3 regions of the uncultured Propionibacterium sp. genome follow, and region 2 is predicted to be linked to each of the others. Evidence: riboswitches for the same ligand, from Rfam matches in the RefSeq annotation. Region 2 holds a riboswitch; each other region holds the start of a gene.
What was found. A riboswitch is a leader RNA that binds a small molecule or an ion and turns the genes downstream of it on or off. The one in region 2 is predicted to bind cobalamin.
Positions count from the first base shown of each region.

Region 1: another riboswitch for cobalamin. It lies ahead of cobI (precorrin-2 C(20)-methyltransferase); the one in region 2 lies ahead of nikB (nickel ABC transporter permease).
Region 3: another riboswitch for cobalamin. It lies ahead of R2N01_RS09370 (iron ABC transporter permease); the one in region 2 lies ahead of nikB (nickel ABC transporter permease).

Region 1 covers NZ_CAUTOU010000093.1:1,511-6,180, forward strand. Annotated here, with positions in the region: gene R2N01_RS10765 (dihydrofolate reductase) at 1-84, shown strand, start outside; gene R2N01_RS10770 (DNA polymerase IV) at 87-1,499, shown strand; cobalamin riboswitch at 1,477-1,631, shown strand; gene cobI (precorrin-2 C(20)-methyltransferase) at 1,658-2,443, shown strand; gene cobM (precorrin-4 C(11)-methyltransferase) at 2,440-3,420, shown strand; partial or broken gene cbiE (precorrin-6y C5,15-methyltransferase (decarboxylating) subunit CbiE) at 3,417-4,670, shown strand, end outside.
Region 2 covers NZ_CAUTOU010000027.1:578-10,160, forward strand. Annotated here, with positions in the region: partial or broken gene R2N01_RS06220 (dipeptide/oligopeptide/nickel ABC transporter ATP-binding protein) at 1-192, opposite strand, end outside; gene R2N01_RS06225 (ABC transporter ATP-binding protein) at 224-1,006, opposite strand; gene R2N01_RS06230 (ABC transporter substrate-binding protein) at 1,020-2,627, opposite strand; gene nikC (nickel transporter permease) at 2,671-3,564, opposite strand; gene nikB (nickel ABC transporter permease) at 3,561-4,505, opposite strand; cobalamin riboswitch at 4,600-4,811, opposite strand; gene pheT (phenylalanine--tRNA ligase subunit beta) at 4,953-7,478, opposite strand; gene pheS (phenylalanine--tRNA ligase subunit alpha) at 7,475-8,569, opposite strand; gene R2N01_RS06255 (RNA methyltransferase) at 8,755-9,567, opposite strand.
Region 3 covers NZ_CAUTOU010000060.1:7,905-12,574, forward strand. Annotated here, with positions in the region: gene R2N01_RS09360 (ABC transporter substrate-binding protein) at 1-788, opposite strand, end outside; gene R2N01_RS09365 (ABC transporter ATP-binding protein) at 785-1,603, opposite strand; gene R2N01_RS09370 (iron ABC transporter permease) at 1,600-2,619, opposite strand; cobalamin riboswitch at 2,769-2,955, opposite strand; gene R2N01_RS09375 (thiamine pyrophosphate-dependent enzyme) at 3,088-4,179, shown strand; gene R2N01_RS09380 (alpha-ketoacid dehydrogenase subunit beta) at 4,176-4,670, shown strand, end outside.

The sequences.
Region 1 (4,670 bases), on a different contig from region 2:
GCCCCCCGCCGGATCCCCACCGCCGGGTGCGCCGGGGCCCCGGCCCCCGCCGCTTCCGGCGGGCCGGTCGGCGAAGGGGGCTGACCGTGCGCTCGTCGGCCTCCGTGCTGCACCTCGACCTCGACGCCTTCTTCGCATCGGTCGAGCAGCGCGACAAGCCCTCGCTGGTCGGCAAACCGGTCATCGTCGGGGGAGTGGGCGGGCGCGGCGTCGTCGCGACGGCCAGCTACGAGGCCCGCGCACTGGGCGTCCACTCGGCCATGGGCACCGGCCAGGCCCGGCACCTGGCCCCGCACGCCGCCTACCTGGCCACCCGCTTCGCCGCCTACCGCGAGTCGAGCCGCATCGTCATGGCCCTGCTCGGCGAGCTCAGCCCGCTCGTCGAGCCCGTCAGCATCGACGAGGCCTTCGTCGACCTGGCCGCGGGCGGGCGGGACGTCTCACCGCCCGCGCTCGCCGGGCTGGTCGACGACCTGCGCCGCGGGATCGCCGTGCGCACCGAGGGCCTGCACGCCTCGGTCGGCGTCGGCTCGAGCAAGTTCATCGCCAAACTCGCCTCCCAGGCCGCCAAGCCCGACGGCGCCCGCATCATCGCGCCCGGCCGGGAGCTCGACTTCATCGCTCCGATGAGCGTTCGGGCCATCCCCGGCATCGGCCCGGCCACCACTGAGAAGCTCAATCGCCTGGGCATCCGCACGGTCACCGAGTTGCGCGAGGCCAGCCCGCACGAGCTCGTCCGCGAACTCGGCCGGGCCGTGGGCGAGTACGTGCACGGCATCGCCTTCGCCCAGGACGAGCGCCCCGTGCTCCCGCGCGGCGAGGCCAAGTCGATCTCGGTCGAGGACACCTTCGAGGAGGACATCACCGGGGAGGGCGCCATCGCCGAGATCATCGCCAAGGACGCCCGGCTGGTCGCCGCCAGGCTCAACAGGGCGGGCCTGTTCGCCCGCACCGTCACCTTCAAGGCCCGCATGGCCGACTTCAGCACGGTCAGCCGCTCGCGCACCCTGCTGGGCGCCACGGACCATCCCGAGCGCATCGCCGCCGTCGCCCAGGGCCTGGCCGGGGCCGTCGACCCGCGGGCCGGGGTGCGGCTCGTCGGCGTGGGCGTCTCGAACTTCACCCAGGCCGCCCAGGAGGAGCTCTTCGAGGTGGACGACGGCGAGCCGGCCACGGGCACCCTGGTGCAGTACGACGAGTCCGCCCCGCCCGTCACCGTGCGCCGCGCCGACGCCGGCTACCTGCCCGGCATGGACGTCGAGCACGAGCAGTGGGGCCGCGGCTGGGTGTGGGGGGCCGGCCACGGCGTGGTCACGGTGCGCTTCGAGCGGCGCGGCGGGCCCATCGGGCCGGTCCGTTCCCTGAGGGCGGACGATCCGGCGCTGCGCCGCGCCGAGCCCCTCGCCCTGGCGTTCGCCGTGCCCGAGTCCGACGAGGACGGGCACGGCCCGGGGTGGGCCCGCGCGGTGGGGGACTTAGGCGGGGCCCCTCTCGTGTGACAGACTGAGCACTGCAGCATTGACGAGGAATCCCGGTGCCCAGCCCGGCTGGCAGTCCGGAGCGGTCCCGCCACTGTGATCCGGCCCGGCGGGCCGGTGAGCCAGATACTCGCATGCTGCCGGCAGGAACCATTGGGCGAGGCACCTGAGGAGGCCATGTGAGCGAGAACCGCGCGCGCCCCGACGGCGGACGGACCGGCGCCGGACGGCGATTCATCGGGGTGGGGGTGGGCCCCGGCGATCCCGAGCTGGTCACGCTCAAGGCGGTGCGGGTGCTCCGGGCCGCCGACGTCGTCCTCGTCCCGTTCACCGAGGCCTCCGTCGGGGGCCCCGGCCGCGCCGAGCGGATCATCGCCCAGGTCGTCCCCGACTGCACCGCCCGGATCAGGCGCGTCCCCTTCTCGATGGCCCAGCGCCGCGGCGTGGGGGCCAGGCGCGCCGAGAGCTGGCGGGCCAGCGCCGACGCCGCGGTCGAGGCCTTCGAGTCGGGAGGCCGTACCGTCGCCTTCGCCACCGTCGGCGACCCGGCCGTCTTCTCCACCTTCAGCTATCTGCGCGCCACCGTCGCCGAGCGCCTGCCGGACGTCGCCTACGAGCTCGTGCCCGGCATCACCGCCATGCAGGCCCTGGCGGCCGCCAGCACCACCCCGCTCGCGGAGGGCCGCGAGATCCTCGCCCTCGTGCCGGCCACCGTCGGGCCCGACAGGCTCGGGCAGGTGCTCGACGCCGTCGACTCGGTCGCCGTCTACAAGGGCGGCCGCAAGCTCCCCGAGGTGCTCGAGGCGCTGCGCGCCCGCGGCCGCCGGGCCGTCATCGGCACCGACGTCTCGCTCCCCGACCAGCAGCTCGCCGGCCTCGACGAGGTCGGCCCCGACGAGGAGCGCCCCTACTTCTCGGCCGTCCTGACCACGCCCGAGCGCACCATCACGGGAGGCCGCATATGAGCGGGCGCCCCGGGCCCGCGGCCCCCATCGGCCCGGAGCCCGACGTCGATGCGATGGACCACTCGCTGATCGACCCGCCGCCCCTGCCGGCCCCGGCCCGTGGCGGCTCCCGCGGCCTGGTCGCCTTCATCGGGGCCGGGCCGGGCGCCCCCGACCTGGTGAGCGTGCGCGGCGCCCGCATCATCGCCGACGCCGACATCATCGTCTGGGCCTCCAGCCTCGTCCACCCCGACGTGGTCGCCGGCCACAGGCCGGGCGCCGAGCTCATCGACTCCGCGTCGATCCCGCTGGAGGCCCTCGTCCCGCTGTACACCCGCGCCCGCGACGAGGACCTGCTCGTGGCCCGCGTGCACACCGGCGATCCGGCGATCTACGGCGCCACCGCCGAGCAGCGCGACCTGTGCCGCCGGATCGGCATCGACGTCGAGACCGTGCCCGGCATCTCGGCGTTCAGCGCCGCCGCCGCCCGCCTGGACGCCGAGGTCACCGTGCCCGAGGTCAGCCAGTCCCTGATCGTCACCCGCCTGGAGGGCGGCCGCACGCCGATGCCGGACGGCGAGACCATCGCCTCGTTCGCCGCGCACGGGGCCACCATGGCCGTCTACCTGTCGGCGGCCCGCCACCGCGCCCTGCAGGAGGCCCTGCTCGAGGGCGGCTACGCGCCCGGGACCCCCTGCATCATCGGCTACTGCGTCACCTGGCCGCAGGAGATGATGTTCCGCTGCGACCTGGCCCGCCTGTCCGAGACGATGAGGGCCCACCGGCTGTGGAAGCACACGGTCGTGCTCGTCGGCCCGGCCCTGGCCGAGGGGCCCATAGCCGGCCGCAGCCACCTGTACCATCCCGGCTTCCACCACGAGTACCGCGACGCCGACGCCCGGGCCCGGCAGGAGCTGCGCGAGCGCGGCGCCCGCGCCCTGGGCGAGGACACCGATGCGGCCGGCCGCGCCGGCACCGTCCCGGAGGAGAACGCATGATCCGCGTCCACGGACACCTCGGCGGGATCAGCGAGCAGCTGCGCGCGGACGCGGCCGCCGCCGATCTCGTGGTCGGCGGGCGCCGCCACCTCGACGCCCTGTCGGTGCCCGAGCCCAGGCGCCAGGTGCTCGGCCTCATCGCCCCGGCCGTCGAGCGCATCAAGGCCCTGCCCGACGACGCCAGCGTCGTCGTCGTCGCCTCGGGCGACCCGCTGTTCTTCGGCATCGCGCGGCGCCTGCGCCAGGCCGGCCTGGCCGTCGAGGTCGTCCCCGCGGTGACCAGCGTCCAGGCGGCCTTCGCCGCCGTCGCCGTGCCGTGGGACGACGCCCAGATCGTCAGCGCCCACTCGCGCGGCATCGAGGCGGCCGTGCGCGTGGCCCGCAACCACCCGAAGGTCGCCGTCCTGACGGCCCCCGGGCGCGGCGTCCGCGAGCTCGCCGAGGCCCTGAGGGGCTCGGGCAAGACCTACGTCGTCGCCGCCCGCATGGGCGAGCCCGACCAGCGGGTCGACGTCTGCACCGAGGAGCAGGCCCTCGGGCTGGGCGCCGACGACGTGCCCGGCCTGCACGTCGTGCTCGTGCTCGACCACCGCCCCGACGAGGCGGCCGTGCTCGGCGCGACCCCCGAGATCGCCGGCGACGCCGAGACGCCCGCCGACGACGGGGCCCGCCCAGGCTGCAGGGTGCGCCCGGACGGCTCCGACGCCGAGCCGATCATCGGCCACGTCTACACGACCGGCCGCGCCCGCGCGAACGCCGACCGCATCGACGAGACCCTGTCCGTCGCGTCCAAGCGCTACGCCGGCGGGATGGCGGCCGGACTGGCCGCGGCCTGGGCCGAGTGCGACCTGATCGTCTCCCACGTCGCCCTGGGGGCCACGGCCCGGATGATCGCGCCGCTGCTCGCCGACAAGAAGACCGATCCGGGCGTCGTCGTGGTCGACGAGGCCGGCCGCTTCGCGATCCCGCTGGTCGGCGGCCACGTGGGCGGGGCCAACGAGCTCGCCCGCCGCATCGCCGAGGGGCTCGGCGCCACCGCCGTCGTCTCCACCGCCACCGACTCGCTGGGCCTGCCCGCCCTGGACCGGCTCGGCTGGGCCTTCAGCGGCGATGTGGCGGCCGTGACCACCGCCATCATCGAGGGCAGGCCCGTCGACTGGGTGCGCGACCGGCTGTGGCGCGTCCCGCCGATGCCCGCCCACGTGCGCGTCACCGGCCCCGGCGAGGCGCCCGCCGACGGTGCGGCACCC
Region 2 (9,583 bases):
GAGGAGCACGTCTCCGCTGGTCGGCCTCTCGAGGCCGATGAGCATGCGCAGCAGGGTGCTCTTGCCCGATCCGGACTCCCCCACGACGGCTACCGTCCGCCCCTCCGGCAGCGTGACGGAGACGTCCTCGCAGGCCGTCAGGCGCCCGCCGCCGGGCAGACGGAAGATCTTGGTGAGGCCCCTGGCCCTCATCACGGGTTCCGACGCGGTCAGGTCCGGCTCCTCACAGTGACGGCACGCTGGCCAGCAGCGATGCCGTGTACTCATGGGCGGGGTGGTCGACGACCCGGGCGGTGTCGCCGAGCTCGACGACGCGCCCGGAGCGCATGACCACGATCCGATCGGCCATACGGGCGGCCAGACCGAGGTTGTGGGTGACGATCATGATCGCCGTGCCCTCCTCCTCGCGCAGCGCGAGCATCTGGCGGACGATCTGCGCCTGCATGGTCACGTCCAGGGCGCTCGTGGGCTCGTCGGCCAGCAGCAGGGCCGGGCTGAAGGTCATGGCCATGGCGATGCCGACGCGCTGCCGCATGCCACCGGACAGCTCGAAGGCGTAGGAGTCCATCACGCGGGGCGCGTCGGGCAGCGCCATGCGCTCGAGCATGTCGATGGCGCGCTCACGGGCCCCCTTGGCGGTGCATCCCGGTTCGACCGTGCGGATGTACTCGATGAACTGGCTGCCGAGGCGCCGTACCGGATTGAGCATGGCCCCGGCATCCTGGAAGACCATCGACATGCGGTGGCGGCGCAGCTCGAGCCACTGCGCCCGGCTCAGACCGAGCAGGGAGCGGCCCTCGAAGAGGATGTCGCCGCCGCAAACCCGGCCGCTCGAGGGCAGCAGGCCGAGAATGGCGCGGACCACCGTGGTCTTGCCCGAGCCGGACTCCCCCACGACGGCCACGATCTCGCCCGGAGCCATGTCCAGGTCGACATCGGCGACCGCGGGAGCGCCGCCGTAGCCGACGGTCATCGCCTGGATGCTGAGCACGCCGCCGTTCGTCATCGTCCCCACCCGCTCATCCCACCGGCCTGAAGGCGCTCGTGATCCAGTAGTAGTCCGCCGTCGAGACGGTGGCGTCGCTCACGCTCTGAGCGTTGGAGCACATGGTGCTGTTGTAGTAGCCGTGCACGAGGACCGCCGCGTCGTCGATGAGGATCTGCTGAAGGCGCACGTAGATCTTCTTGCGCTCGGCGGTCTCCAGCTGTGTGGCCAGCTGCTCGTACAGCGAGTCGTACTCGTCGTTCCTGTAACCGCAGTAGTTGGCGCTGCTCCTGGAGTACCAGTTGGCCAGGTAGCTGTAGGGCTCGCCCTCCTGGGCGGTCATCCAATTGCTGGAGTTGAGGTCGTACTCGCCGGCGACGAGCTTGTCCCACTCGGTGTCGGCGTCGAGCTTGGTGACCGTCGCCCGGATGCCGATCTCGGCGAGCTGGCTGGCCACGGCCTCGGCCATGACCGACAGATTGCGCGAGTCGTAGGTGAGATAGGCCAGGTCGATCCTCGTGCCGTCCAGCTCGCGGAAGCCGTCGCCGTCGGAATCGACGATCCCCGCGTCGTCGAGGATCTTCCTGGCCTTGTCCGGATCGTGGGGCGTGGCATCGGTGAGCTGGTCGTAGCCGAAGTCCAGCGAAGACGGGACGACCGAGTAGCCCGCGGTGTACAGGCCGCCGACCGTGATCTCGGTGATCGTCTGGTCGTCGACGGCCATGCAGATGGCGGTGCGCAGGTCCCTGTTCGCCAGCTGGCGGCCCTCGGCGACGTTCAGGTACGAGAATCCCGTGCGCATACCGATCGTCTGGGAGACCGAGTAGGCGGGATTGTTCCTGAGCGTCTCCAGGTCGGACATGGCGGTGATGTTCTCGGTGACGTCGACGTCGCCGGACTGGAGGGCCATGAACTTGGTCAGACTCGAGGAGTCATCGATGAAGATGACGTCGACGCCCTCGTAGGGCACCTCGCCGTTCCAGTAGACGGTGTTGCGGGTGAGCTTGACGTTCTGGCCGCTGTTGAACTCGCTCACGGCGTAGGGGCCGGTGCCGACCGGCTTCTCGTCCAGGTCCTCGCTGCCGGAGATGTCGAGGATCTCGAACAGCGGGTTGGCCAGGATGGCCGGCAGGTCCGCGTAAGGACTCTCGGTCACGATCGTGACGGCGCGGGCACCGTCGTCGGGCGTGATCGATGCCGGTTTCAGGAGGGCCGACGGCGAGGAGGAGCCCTCGACGCCCTCCTTGTCGTACATGTGCTGCAGGGACTCGGCGACCTTGGTGGCACTCACCTCGGTGCCGGTGGAGAACTTCAGTCCCTCGCGGATGTGGACGGCCCAGGTGAGGTGCTCGTCATCGACCGTGCAGGAATCGGCCAGGTGCGGCTGGGCGACCATCCTGTCGTCGAACTTGAACAGCGACTCGCCCACGCCGTAGCGCATGCACGCCCATGCGGCGTTGGGCTGGTTCGAGGGGTCGAGCGACTCCTTGGAGAAGTTCGTGCAGCCGAACTTCAACTCGGCGCTCGAGCCGCCGGGGCCCGAGCCGTTCGAGGAGCATCCCGCCAGGCCGAGCGAGGCGGCCGCCGCTCCTGCCGCCGAGACGGTCAGCAGGCCGCGGCGGGTGAGATTGATTCCCTGCATCGTGTTCACTTCCTTGCGTTGTGGTGAGAGTGTCCGGGTGCCGTCAGAGCGATGGGGCCGAGGCGAGCTCGGCGGTGTTCTCGTCCCCGCCGCTGCGGCGCGGATCGAGGACATCGCGCAGGGCATCGCCCAGTAGATTGAAGGCGATGACGGTGACGCAGATGGCCGCGCCGGGGAAGATCATGAGCCACGGGGAGTCGAGCAGATTGGCGCGGCCCTCGTTGAGCATGAGGCCCCACTCGGCCTGCGGCGGCTGGGCGCCGAAGCCGAGGAAGGACAGGCCGGCCAGTTCGAGCATCATCGTGCCGATATCGGTGGCGGCTGTGATGACGAGCATCGGAAGGACGCTCGGCAGCAGGTAGCGGCGGATGAGCCGACCGGGGCGGGCGCCGGTGAGCTCGGCGGCCGTCACGAAGTCGCTGCGGCGGATCTTGAGCACCAGGCTGCGCGCCAGCCGGGCGTACTTCGTCCAGCTGACGACGGCCAGGGCGAGGATCGCATTGCGGATGCTCGCCCCCAGCAGGCCGGCCACGGCGATCGCCAAGACGATGCCGGGGAAGGAGATCATCATGTCGGAGACGCGCATGATGACCGCCTCGAGAAGACCACCGAAGTACCCGGCGATGACGCCCAGCAGCGAGCCGGCGACGGAGATGATGGCGACGAGGGCCGTTGCGGCGGCGAGCGAGAGGCGGGTGCCGTAGACGACTCGCGAGGCCATGTCGCGGCCGAGTCTGTCGGTGCCGAACCAATGGGCAGCGCTCGGCGGCTGGAAGGCCTCGGGCAGATTCGCCGTGCAGGGATCCATCGGGGCGACCTGCTCGGCGAGCACGGCGACCAGGACGATCGCGACGACCAGCGCCGCATGGACGCTGAAGGCCCGGTGCGCACCGATGAAGCGGCGGACGGCCCTGCGGGGGCGGTGCGGCGCGCTCACGACCGGGCTCCTCGTCGTACTCGCGGGTCGAGCCGGGCGTAGGAGACGTCGACCAGCAGATTGACGACCATGTAGATGAGCGCGATCCACAGAACATAGGTCTGTATGAGCGGGTAGTCGTACGAGGTGACCGCCGAGACCGCCATATTGCCCAGACCGGGGTAGGAGAAGACGACCTCGACGACGGCCGTGCCGCCCAACAGCGAGCCGAGCGAGAGGCCGAGCAGGGTGAGCAGCGGCAATCGGGCGTTCGGCAGGACGTGCCGCCACAGGATGGTGCGTCTGGACAGGCCTCTCGCCCTAGCGCCCGTGACATAGTCCTGGCCCAGCTCCTCGAGGACCGCCGTGCGCACCTGGCGGGTGTACTTGCCGATCATCGCGAAGGCCAGCGTGACGGCCGGCATGACCAGCCGATCGGGCCCCGGCCCCGTCGAGACCACCGGCAGCCAGCCGAGTTTGAGGGCGACGACCCAGATGAGCAGCAGACCGAACCAGAAGTTCGGCATCGAGACGCCCAGGAAGCTGAGGCCGCGCGCGAGATGGTCGATGACCCCGCCCTGGTGCACCGCGGCCAGCATGCCGAGCGGAATGGCGATGACGAGCATCAGCAGCAGAGCCGCCAGCGAGAGCTCGACGGTCGGCCACAGGCGGGCGAGCATCAGATCGGTCACGGGCTTGTTCAGCGAGTACGACGTGCCGAAGTTCCCGTGCAGGCAGTTCCCGAGCCAGGTGGCGTACTGGACCGGGAAGGGCTCGTCCAGACCGAGCCGGGCGCGCATCTGCTCGACCATCTCGGGGGTCGGCGTAATGCCCTGGCTGGTGTACATGGCCCGCGCCGGATCTCCGGGAGCGAGCCAGACGAGCGTGAAGGTGATGAAACTGATGCCCACCAGCACGACCAGGATCTGGCCCAGCCGTCGGGCCAGCCATCGAGCATCCATGAGCCGGGGCCACCTCGCGATCATGACGAAGAACGATCGTCACAACCGGATTCTTGTGACCCAGCTCGGACCTCCGGTCGCCAAGTGCCGTGGCGGCGCGGGACAACTCCCAGGCAGGTCTTCTGGCTCGCGTCTCAGGGCAGTGCCCCGCGGATCCCCGCCTTCCCGGTTGCCCAGTGGCCGGCTCGCACCGATGAGGATCCGAGACGCTCACAGCGGCGGTCCCGTCCGCGATTCGCACGCGGTTCCCTATTCTCCCGGTCCGCCCCGGAGGGCGGATCGGGCACCTGGAGTGTCGTGCGCAAAAGCACACGACGCCCTAGCCTCGCGTGTGAAGGTTAGCAGCCGACGGCCGGCAACGTCCGGCGGATGCTCCCCGTCAACCATTGATTCGGCTTCGAGCGAACCCATCTGGGGAGTCACCGGCACCGACCCGCCGCGGCCGGGTCAGGCCTCCCTCAGGACCGCTCCGAACCGCTCGACGGCGGCCCTGACGGCGCTGTCGCGGGCGGCAGCGGCCTCGTCCTGGGTGAGTGTGCGATCGGCGCCGCGGAAGCGCAGGCTGTAGGCGAGCGACTTCCTGCCCTCGCCGATCTGCGGCCCCCGGAAGACGTCGAACAGCGCGATCGACTCGAGCAGGCCCCCGGCGCCCTCGATGAGGGCGGCCTCGACGTCGGCCGCCGGGGTCCGCTCGTCGACGATGAGGGCGACGTCCTCCTTGGCCAGTGGGAAACCGCTCAGCGCGGAGATCTCACCGCCTCCGGGCGCGCAGGCCACGAGCAGGTCGAGGTTGATCTCGACGGCGCAGGCGCGCTCGGGCAGGCCGTGGACCTTGACGACCTCGGGATGCAGTTCACCGGCGGCGCCGATGACGACCGGCCCGCCCGCGGCGCCCCGTACCGACAGCTCGGCGCAGCGGCCGGGGTGCCAGGGCGCGATCGCGGCGGCCCTGCGGTCCAGTTCAAGGCCGAGCACGTCGGCCGCAGTCTGGGCGAAGTGCACCGCATGGGTCCAGTCGGCCCTGATCGCGGCATGGCGCCACGTGGCGGGCAGCCACTGGCCGGTGAGCACCGCGGCGATCATGCGGGGCTGGTCGGGCAGTGCACTGCGGATACCGGCTATCTCGGCCTCGCTGGGGCGGTGGCCCACCTCGGGCATCGGGGCCGTCGCGGCGGGGTTGGCCCAGAAGACCGAGCCGGCCTCGAAGACGGCCAGATCGTCCTGGCCGCGCGAGGTGTTGCGCCGGACGGCGGCGAACAGGCCCGGCAGCAGGCTGGTACGCAGGTACGGGGCGGTGTCGGCCAGCGGGTTGGCCAGCTTCACCAGGCGGCGCTGGTCCGCATCGTCGGGCAGACCGAGCCGATCGAGCTCCCCGGCGCCGATGAACGGCAGCGTGATGACCTCGACGAAACCGGCCCGGGCCACTGCGGCGTTGACCGCGCGGCGGGCGCGCTGAGCCGGGCTGAGGCCCCGGCCGGCGACGGCGCGCGGCATCCTGGACTCGATGACGTCCAGCCCGAGCCTGCGGCCGACCTCCTCGACGTAGTCGTAGGGATCGCGCAGGTCGGTGCGCCAGGTGGGCGGGGTCAGGGTGAGCGCATCGCCCTTGCACCTGACCGTGATGCCGGCGCCCTGGAAGACCTCGACGACACGGTCGGAGTCGATGCGGGCGCCCAGGATGCGCGCGGGCAGGCCGGCGTCGATCGTCAGGGAGGGCGTGACCGGCACCTGGCCGGCCACGGTTGCGCCCGCGGCGACGGTGCCACCGGCGAGCTCCGCGAACAGGCGGGCCGCCATGCGGGCGGCGGCGCAGGCCACGCCCGGATCGACCGTGCGCTCGAAACGCCTGGAGGCCTCGGAGGCGAGCTTGTGGAGGCGGTAGGTGCGGCCGATCGTGCCGGGCGAGAAGTGAGCGGCCTCGATGACCACACTGGTCGTCCCCTCGCCCAGCTCGGTGGTCCGGCCGCCCATGACGCCCGCCAGGCCGATGGGTCCCGAGTCGTCGACGATGAGCAGGTCGTCGGTGCTCAGGACGCGCTCGACGCCGTCGAGCGTGGTGAGCCTCTCGCCGGCGGCCGCCCTGCGCACGACGATCGGGCCGAGCAGCTTGTCGGCGTCGTAACCGTGCAGGGGCTGGCCCGATTCGAGCATCACGTAGTTCGTGATGTCGACGGGCAGGCTGATCGAACGCATGCCGCTGGCCTCGAGGCGGTGGCGCATCCACGTCGGGGTGGGCGCGTGCGGGTCGATGCCGCTGACGCACAGATCGACGAACAACTGGCAGTCGTCCGACTCGATGCGCACCGGGTAGGCCCCCTGGGTCTTGGCGGGGACACGGCGCGAGTAGAGGTCGTTGTAGGGCACGTCGAAGGCCTGGGCCGCCTCGCGGGCCAGGCCGCGCATCGACAGCGCATAGCCCAGATCGGGCGTGACGTCGATGTCGAGGACCTCGTCGGGGACGCCGAGCAGCGCCAGCGCGTCGGAGCCGAGGCCGGCCCTGGCGGCCTCGGCCGGCGGCAGCACGATGATGCCGGTGTGGTCCTCGCCGATGCCGAGCTCGTCGGCGGCGCAGATCATGCCGTCGCTCATGTGGCCGTAGGTCCTGCGGGCGCCGATGCGGGAACCGCCGGACAGCACGGCGCCGGGCAGGCAGACCACGACGTAGTCGCCCCTGGCGAAGTTCTGGGCGCCGCAGACGATGCCGCGGGCGTCGGTGATGTCGGGATTGTTCTCGGATCCGTTCAACGGCCCCACGTCGACGCGGCACCAGCGGATGGTCCTGCCGTTCCGCTGCGGCTCCTCGACGAAGTCCAGGACGCGGCCGACGACGACCGGGCCGGTGATGCCCCCGCCGACGGTCTCGATGTGCTCCACCTGCAGGCCCATGCGGGTGAAGGCGTCCGCCACCTGGGCGGTGGTCACGCCGTGCGGGAGCTCCACGAGATCGCGGAGCCAGCTCATCGGCGCTCTCATCGCGCATCCCCCCTCAGCGACCGGCTGAATCTGACGTCGCCCTCGACGAAGTCGCGCAGATCGGGGGCGTTGTTGCGGAACATGACGGTGCGGTCGACGCCCATGCCGAAGGCGAAGCCCGAGTAGATGCTCGTGTCGACGCCGGCGGCGGTCAGCACGCGCGGATTGACGACACCGCAGCCGCCCCACTCGATCCAGCCCTCCGACCGACAGGTGCGACAGGGGTGCTCCGGATCGCCGACCGAGGCGCCGTGGCAGACGAAGCACTCCAGGTCGACTTCCGCGCTCGGCTCGGTGAACGGGAAGTAGTGCGGGCGCAGGCGCGTACGGATGTCGCCGAACGTCGCCCTGGCCAGATGGTCGAGAGTGCCCTTGAGATCGCCCATCGTAATGCCCCTGTCGACGGCCAGGCCCTCCAACTGGTGGAAGACCGGCAGATGGGTGGCGTCGTACTCGTCGGCGCGGAAGACCTTGCCGGGGCTGACGACGTAGACGGGCAGGTCGCGTTCGAGCAGGGTGCGCACCTGAACCGGCGAGGTCTGGGTGCGCATGATCTTGTGATCGCCCGGCGGATCGACGAAGAGCGTGTCGCTCATGAAGCGCGCCGGGTGGTCGGGGGTGAAGTTCAGGGCGTCGAAGTTGAGCCACTCGGCCTCGAGCTCGGGGCCCTCGGCGACCTCCCAGCCCATGGCCACGAAGACATCGCACATGCGGTTGATGAGAGCGGTCAGCGGATGCTCCGCGCCGAGGGGGTGCTCCGCCACCGGAAGGGTGACATCGACGCGTTCGGCCTCGAGGCGGGCGGCCATCTCGGCCGTCTCGAGTTCGGCGGCGCGAACCGTCAGGGCCTGGTCGACGCGGCCTCGGGCCCAGCCGATGAGCCTGCCGGCGTCCCTGCGCAGCCCCTTCGGCATGGCGCCGATACGGCGGTTGGCCAGAGCCAGCGGGGACTTGTCGGCGGCGTGCGCCAGGCGCACCGCCCTGAGCTCGGCCGAGTCGGCCGCGGCGGCGATGGCCTCGAGGGCGTCGTCCACCATCTGCTCGACCCGTTCCCGGTTCAACGACTCACTGGTGCTGTCTGGCCCTGACATGGGCTCCCCTCTTTCGCTCCGCCCGGGGCCGGCGCGAAGCCGGCCGCGCCTCACAAGTCTAGGGGGCCGCCGGGCCGGCGCCCGCCGCGCGTCAGGGGGCGGGACCCCGGATGCCGATCACCCGCGCCCCGGGCGCATCCGGGGCGCCCGGCCCCGGCCCGTCGCGGGCGCGTCGACCGCCGTGCTCACCGCTGCGGCCCCCGCCGCTGCGCACTGGCCGAGACGTACAGGCAGATCGCCGCCGCGGTCGACAGGTTGAGGCTCTCGGCCCGGCCCCACATCGGCACGGCGGCCACTTGATCGGCCGCATCGAGCTGGTCGGCGGGCAGGCCCCACGCCTCGTTGCCCAGCAACCATGCGGTCGGGCGAGCCAGTTCGCCGCGGGCGTCGAGTTCGTCCAGGGCGGTCCCCGTCCCGTCGGCGGCCAGGACCGTCATGGCGTTGGCACGGGCCCATCCGACCGTCTCGCCGAGGCCGGCACCGGTGATGACCGGCAGGTGGAAGACGCTGCCGACCGAGGCGCGCACGGTCTTGGGGTTGGTGATGTCGACCGATCCGCGCGTGAGCACCACGGCGTCCGCGCCGAAGGCGTCGGCGCAGCGCACGACCGTGCCGGCATTGCCGGGGTCGCGCACCTGGGCGCAGATGACGACGAGACGCGGATGACGCACGTCGGACAGCCGCGCTCGTGGCCACCGGCAGACCGCCACGATGCCCTGCGGGGTGACCGTGTCGCACAGCATGCGCAACTCCTCGGGGCGGGCTCGCACCGTCTCGGCGCCGCCGGCCGCGCTCATGAGCTCGCCGTGACGCTCGGGGTCGGCGACGATGAGCCTGCGGACCACGCCCGGGCGGCTCAGCGCCTCGCGCACCGCCTGGGCGCCCTCCGCGAGGAACAGGCCCCTCTCGGCACGGGTCCTGCGCTGCAGCAGCCGACGAGTCGAACGCAGCGCCCTCGGCGAGATGAGGGGGACGCCGGCGCCCGGCTCGTCGTTCATGGCTCTCGCCACCGCG
Region 3 (4,670 bases), on a different contig from region 2:
GCGGCCAGGCGCTCCCAGCTGACCGAGGTCCAGGTGTCCTGCACGTCCGACAGGGCGTTGGCGACGCCGGCCGACTCCATCATGGCCTGCGGGGCCCCGAAGGAGCCGGACGAGAAGATCGTGTCCGAGCCGGAGTCGAACAGGAAGGCGGTGGGCCTGTCGGTGGCCTGCATGGCCCCCTCGAGGGCCTTGCGCCGGGTGTTGATGTCCTCGACGACCTGCCCGGCGGCGGAGTCGTCGCCCGTCATCGCGCCCACATTGGTGATGTCGGTGGTCAGCGCGTCCCAGGGGTCCATGGTGCCGCGGTTGCCGTCGGGCTGGCGGCAGGTCTCCGACAGCAGATAGGTCCCGATGCCCTGCTGGGCGAGGCCGTCGGGGGTCAGGTTCCTCTCCTCGCTGAAGCCGTAGCCCCAGCCGGCGAAGACGACCTGCGGCTGGGCGGCGACGATGTTCTCCATCGTCGGGTACTTGTCGGCCACCTGGTTGAGGCCGTCGACCGTCTCGGCGCCGTACTTGAGGGCCAGCACGTCGCGGTCGCGCTGCATGCTGGAGACGGCGACGATGTCGTCCGCGGCACCCGCGGCCAGGGCGATCGAGATGATGTTCCCGTCGTTGACGAACAGCCTGGTCGTCGGGCTCGGGTACTCCTTCGTCTCGCCGCAGTTGGTGAGCTGGATGCTTCCCGCCGCCGACGAGCCGGACGAGCCGGACGACGTGCTCGAGGCGCAGCCGGTGGCGACGAGCGCGAGGGCGAGCAGCCCTGCGGGCGCGGTACGGGGGATCTTCATCGATTGTCCTTTCCCCTGCTGATGAGCAGATGGGGTTGATGAGTTCGCGGATGGGGGATCTGCAGGGCCTCGACGGCGAACGCCTCGCCCATGAGCCCGGTGCCGAGCACCGCTGCGGGTTCGCCGAAGGCCCGCATGAGCCCGCCGTGGAGGACGGCCACCAGGTCGAAGTGGCGCAGCACGGTGTCGATGTCGTGGATGGCGGCGATGACCGTTGCGGGCTGGGCCGCGAGCAGGTCGAGCAGGCGCAGCTGCCAGGCGATGTCGAGGTGGTTCGTGGGCTCGTCGAGCACGAGGACGGGGCAGCGCTGGGCCAGGCCGCGGGCGATCATGGCGCGGCGCCGCTCGCCGCCGGACAGATTCGTGCAGGGCGTCTCCAGACGGTCGCCCAGACCGAGCGCGCCCAGCGATTCGCGGACTATGCGCATCTCGCCGCGCCCGTTCATCGACCACGGACTGCGGTACGGGATGCGGCCGAGGGCGACCATCTCGCCCAGGCGCAGATCGTCCGGCGGGGTCTCCTCCTGGGAGACGAACGAGATGAGACGGGCCCGCTCCCGCGGTTTCATGGCGTGCACCGGGTTGCCGTCGAGCAGGACGCGGCCGGCGGCCGGTTCGGTGATGCCGGCGATGGCGCGCAGCAGCGTCGACTTGCCGGCGCCGTTGGTGCCGACCAGCGCCAGCTTCGTGCCGCCCGGAATGGTGAGGCCGACGTCGCGGACGACCACATGGTGCTGGACCTGGGCTGCGACGGCCTCCAGGCGGATCTCGGGGGCCCGGCCGGTGCCGTGACCGCGGCTGGCGCCCCTGCTCATGCGTCACGGCTCCCGAACGCGTACCGGCGCCGGCCCATGAGGAGCAGGAAGACCGGCGCGCCGATCACGCCGGTGACGACGCCGATCGGGATCTCCTGCGGCCGGACGACGACGCGCGAGACGACGTCGACCCACAGCAGGAACAGCGAACCGGTCAGCGCCGCGATCGGCAGCATGCGCCGGTGCAGCGAGCCGACCAGCATGCGGGAGGCGTGCGGCACGATGAGGCCGACGAATCCGATGCCGCCGCTGACCGCCACCAGGCAGCCGATGAGCGCGCCCAGCCCGACGAACAGGCCGGTGCGCATCGCCCGGACCCGCACGCCGAGGGCCGCAGCCGTCTCGGGGCCGGCCGCCAGGGCGTCCAGCCAGCCGCTGACGGCCAGCATGGCGCCGCCGATGCCCACGACCGCGAGCAGCGGCAGCAGGAGCTTGGCCCAGCTGGCGCCGGCCACCGAGCCGAGCATCCAGAACATGACCGATGCCGCCGCGTGATTGTCGTCCGAGAGGAAGACCATGAACGAGGCGACCGCCGAGAAGGCCGACGACAGGACGACGCCCGACAGCACCATGCGCAGCGGCGTCAGGCCGCCCTGGGCCTGCGAGACGCCGAACACCGCCAGCGCCGCGCCCAGCGCGCCGAGCAGGGCGCCTGCCGACAGCGAGTAGACGCCGAACCGCGCCAGCACGCCGAAGACGAGCACTGCGGTGGCGCCGACCGAGGCGCCCGAGGAGATGCCCAGCAGATAGGGCTCGGCCAGCGGATTGCGCACGAGCGTCTGCATGCCGGCGCCGCCGATCGACAGGCCCGCTCCGACGAGCACTGCCAGCAGGGCGCGCGGCATGCGCAGCTGCCAGACGATCGTTGCGAACGGGGAACCGGCCGGGTCACCGGCCAGACGGCCGCGCACGACGTCCCAGACCTCGGCGAGTGGGATGCGTTCGGAGCCGAAGGCCAGCGACAGCACGATGCTCACCGCGATGGCGAGAACCAGCCCGATGACGACCGGGGTCAGGTTGATGCGTGCGCCGCGCCCGGCCCGGGTCGTGGCCCGGTGCGTGTTCTTGCTGGTCGTGGCAGGGGGTGTCCGGTGAGGGTCGGAGGACTGAGCGGGGGTCAACGGGGCGTCGGCTTTCATCTGGGGCGTCTGTGAGCGCGAAACGCCTGACGGACAGGTGAGCCGACAGGTCTTCGGACTCGGATCGTCCGAGGCCGGCCCCTTCCCGGGTCTCCCCAGTGGGTTCTTTGTGCCGGCCCCGTCACCTTCACCGCTGCGCGCCAGTCCCGGATTTTCACCGGAGTTCCCTGGCGCCCATTGCTCATGGGCGCGATCGACTCGCACGCAGCATAGTCCTGTGCGTCTTGGGCGTCGAGCTGGGTGATCGTCTCACTCGTGGTCGGGTCGGCGGGGGGATGGTTGATCCCGGAGTCTACGATCCGGTAGGTTACCAGAGAGTAAGTTTTGTTGTGGGGAAGGACTTCGATGGGTGCCGAGGATCCGACGCGGCCGGTGCAGTTGCTCACGCCGGAGGGTGTCCGTGTCGAGGACGCCCGGTTCGGCTGGCGGGGCGGCGACACCGAGCTGGTGACGATGCTGCGTCGCATGATGTTCGGGCGCCGCCTCGACATCGAGGGCGCCGCGCTGCAGCGCCACGGCGAGCTCGGGCTGTGGCCGCCGCTGCTCGGCCAGGAGGGCTACCAGGCGGGGATCGCCGCCGCGCTGGGCCCTCAGGACATGGTGTTCGCCACCTACCGGGAGCAGTCCCTGGCGCTGGCCATGGGGGTGAGCCCGGCCGACATGCTCGCGCTCTGGCGCGGCTCGGGGCTGTCGCGCTGGGACAGCGGGGCGACGCGCATGGCGCCCTACTCGATCATCATCGGTTCGCACCCGCTGCACGCGGTGGGCTATGCGATGGGCGCCGCCCTGGACCCGGACGGCCGGCCGCACGCGGCCCTCACCATCTACGGGGACGGCGCCTCCAGCCAGGGCGACGTCAACGAGGCCCTCGTCTTCGCCGCGGCCCAGGGCGCCCCGGTCGTGTTCTGCTGCGTCAACAACCAGTGGGCCATCAGCGAGCCGGTCACCCGTCAGACGCCCATCCCGCTCTACCAGCGGGCCCACGGCTTCGGCATCCCGGGGATCCGCGTCGACGGCAACGACCCGCTCGCCACCGCCGCGGTGATGGACTGGGCCCTAGCCCGGGCCCGCACCGCCTCGCCCGTGCTGGTCGAGGCGCTCACCTACCGCATGGGCGCGCACACCACCAGCGATGATCCGAGCAGGTACCGCAGCGACGAGGCCACGCGGGAGTGGGCCGGACGGGACCCGATCGAACGGCTGCAGGCCCATCTGCTCGGCAGGGGACTGATCGACCAGGCCTGGCTCGAGGCCCTGGACGCCGAGCTCGACGACTTCGGCTCGGACGTGCGCCGGACCTGCCGCGAGCTCGAGGACACCCCGATCGAGAAGGTCTTCGACGATCTGCTCGCCGAACCCGGCGACTACCTGGCCGCCGAGCGCGCCGACTGCCTCGACTGGCTGTCCACCGTCCCGGCGGAGGAGGTCGGGGCATGAGCCGGCTCACCATCGCGAAGGCTCTCAACAGGGGCCTGCACGCCGCCATGGCCGACGATCCCAGGGTGCTCGTCCTGGGGGAGGACGTCGGCACCCTCGGCGGGGTCTTCCGCATCACCGAGGGGCTCCTCGACGAGTTCGGCGCCGAACGGGTGATCGACACCCCCCTCGCGGAGTCGGGCATCGTCGGCACCGCCATCGGCCTGGCCCTGCACGGGCTGCGGCCCGTCGCCGAGATCCAGTTCGACGGCTTCGTCTTCCCCGCGTTCGACCAGATCGTCAACCAGCTCGCTCGCTACCGCTCGCGCACCCACGGGCGGCAGTCCCTGCCGGTGGTCGTGCGCATCCCCTTCGGCGGTGGCATCGGTGCGGCCGAGCACCACTCGGAGTCGCCCGAGTCCTACTTCGTGCACACGCCCGGCCTGCACGTGCTCACCTGCGCCTCGCCGCAGGACGCCCACTGGCTGTTGCGCCAGGCGATCGCCTGCCCG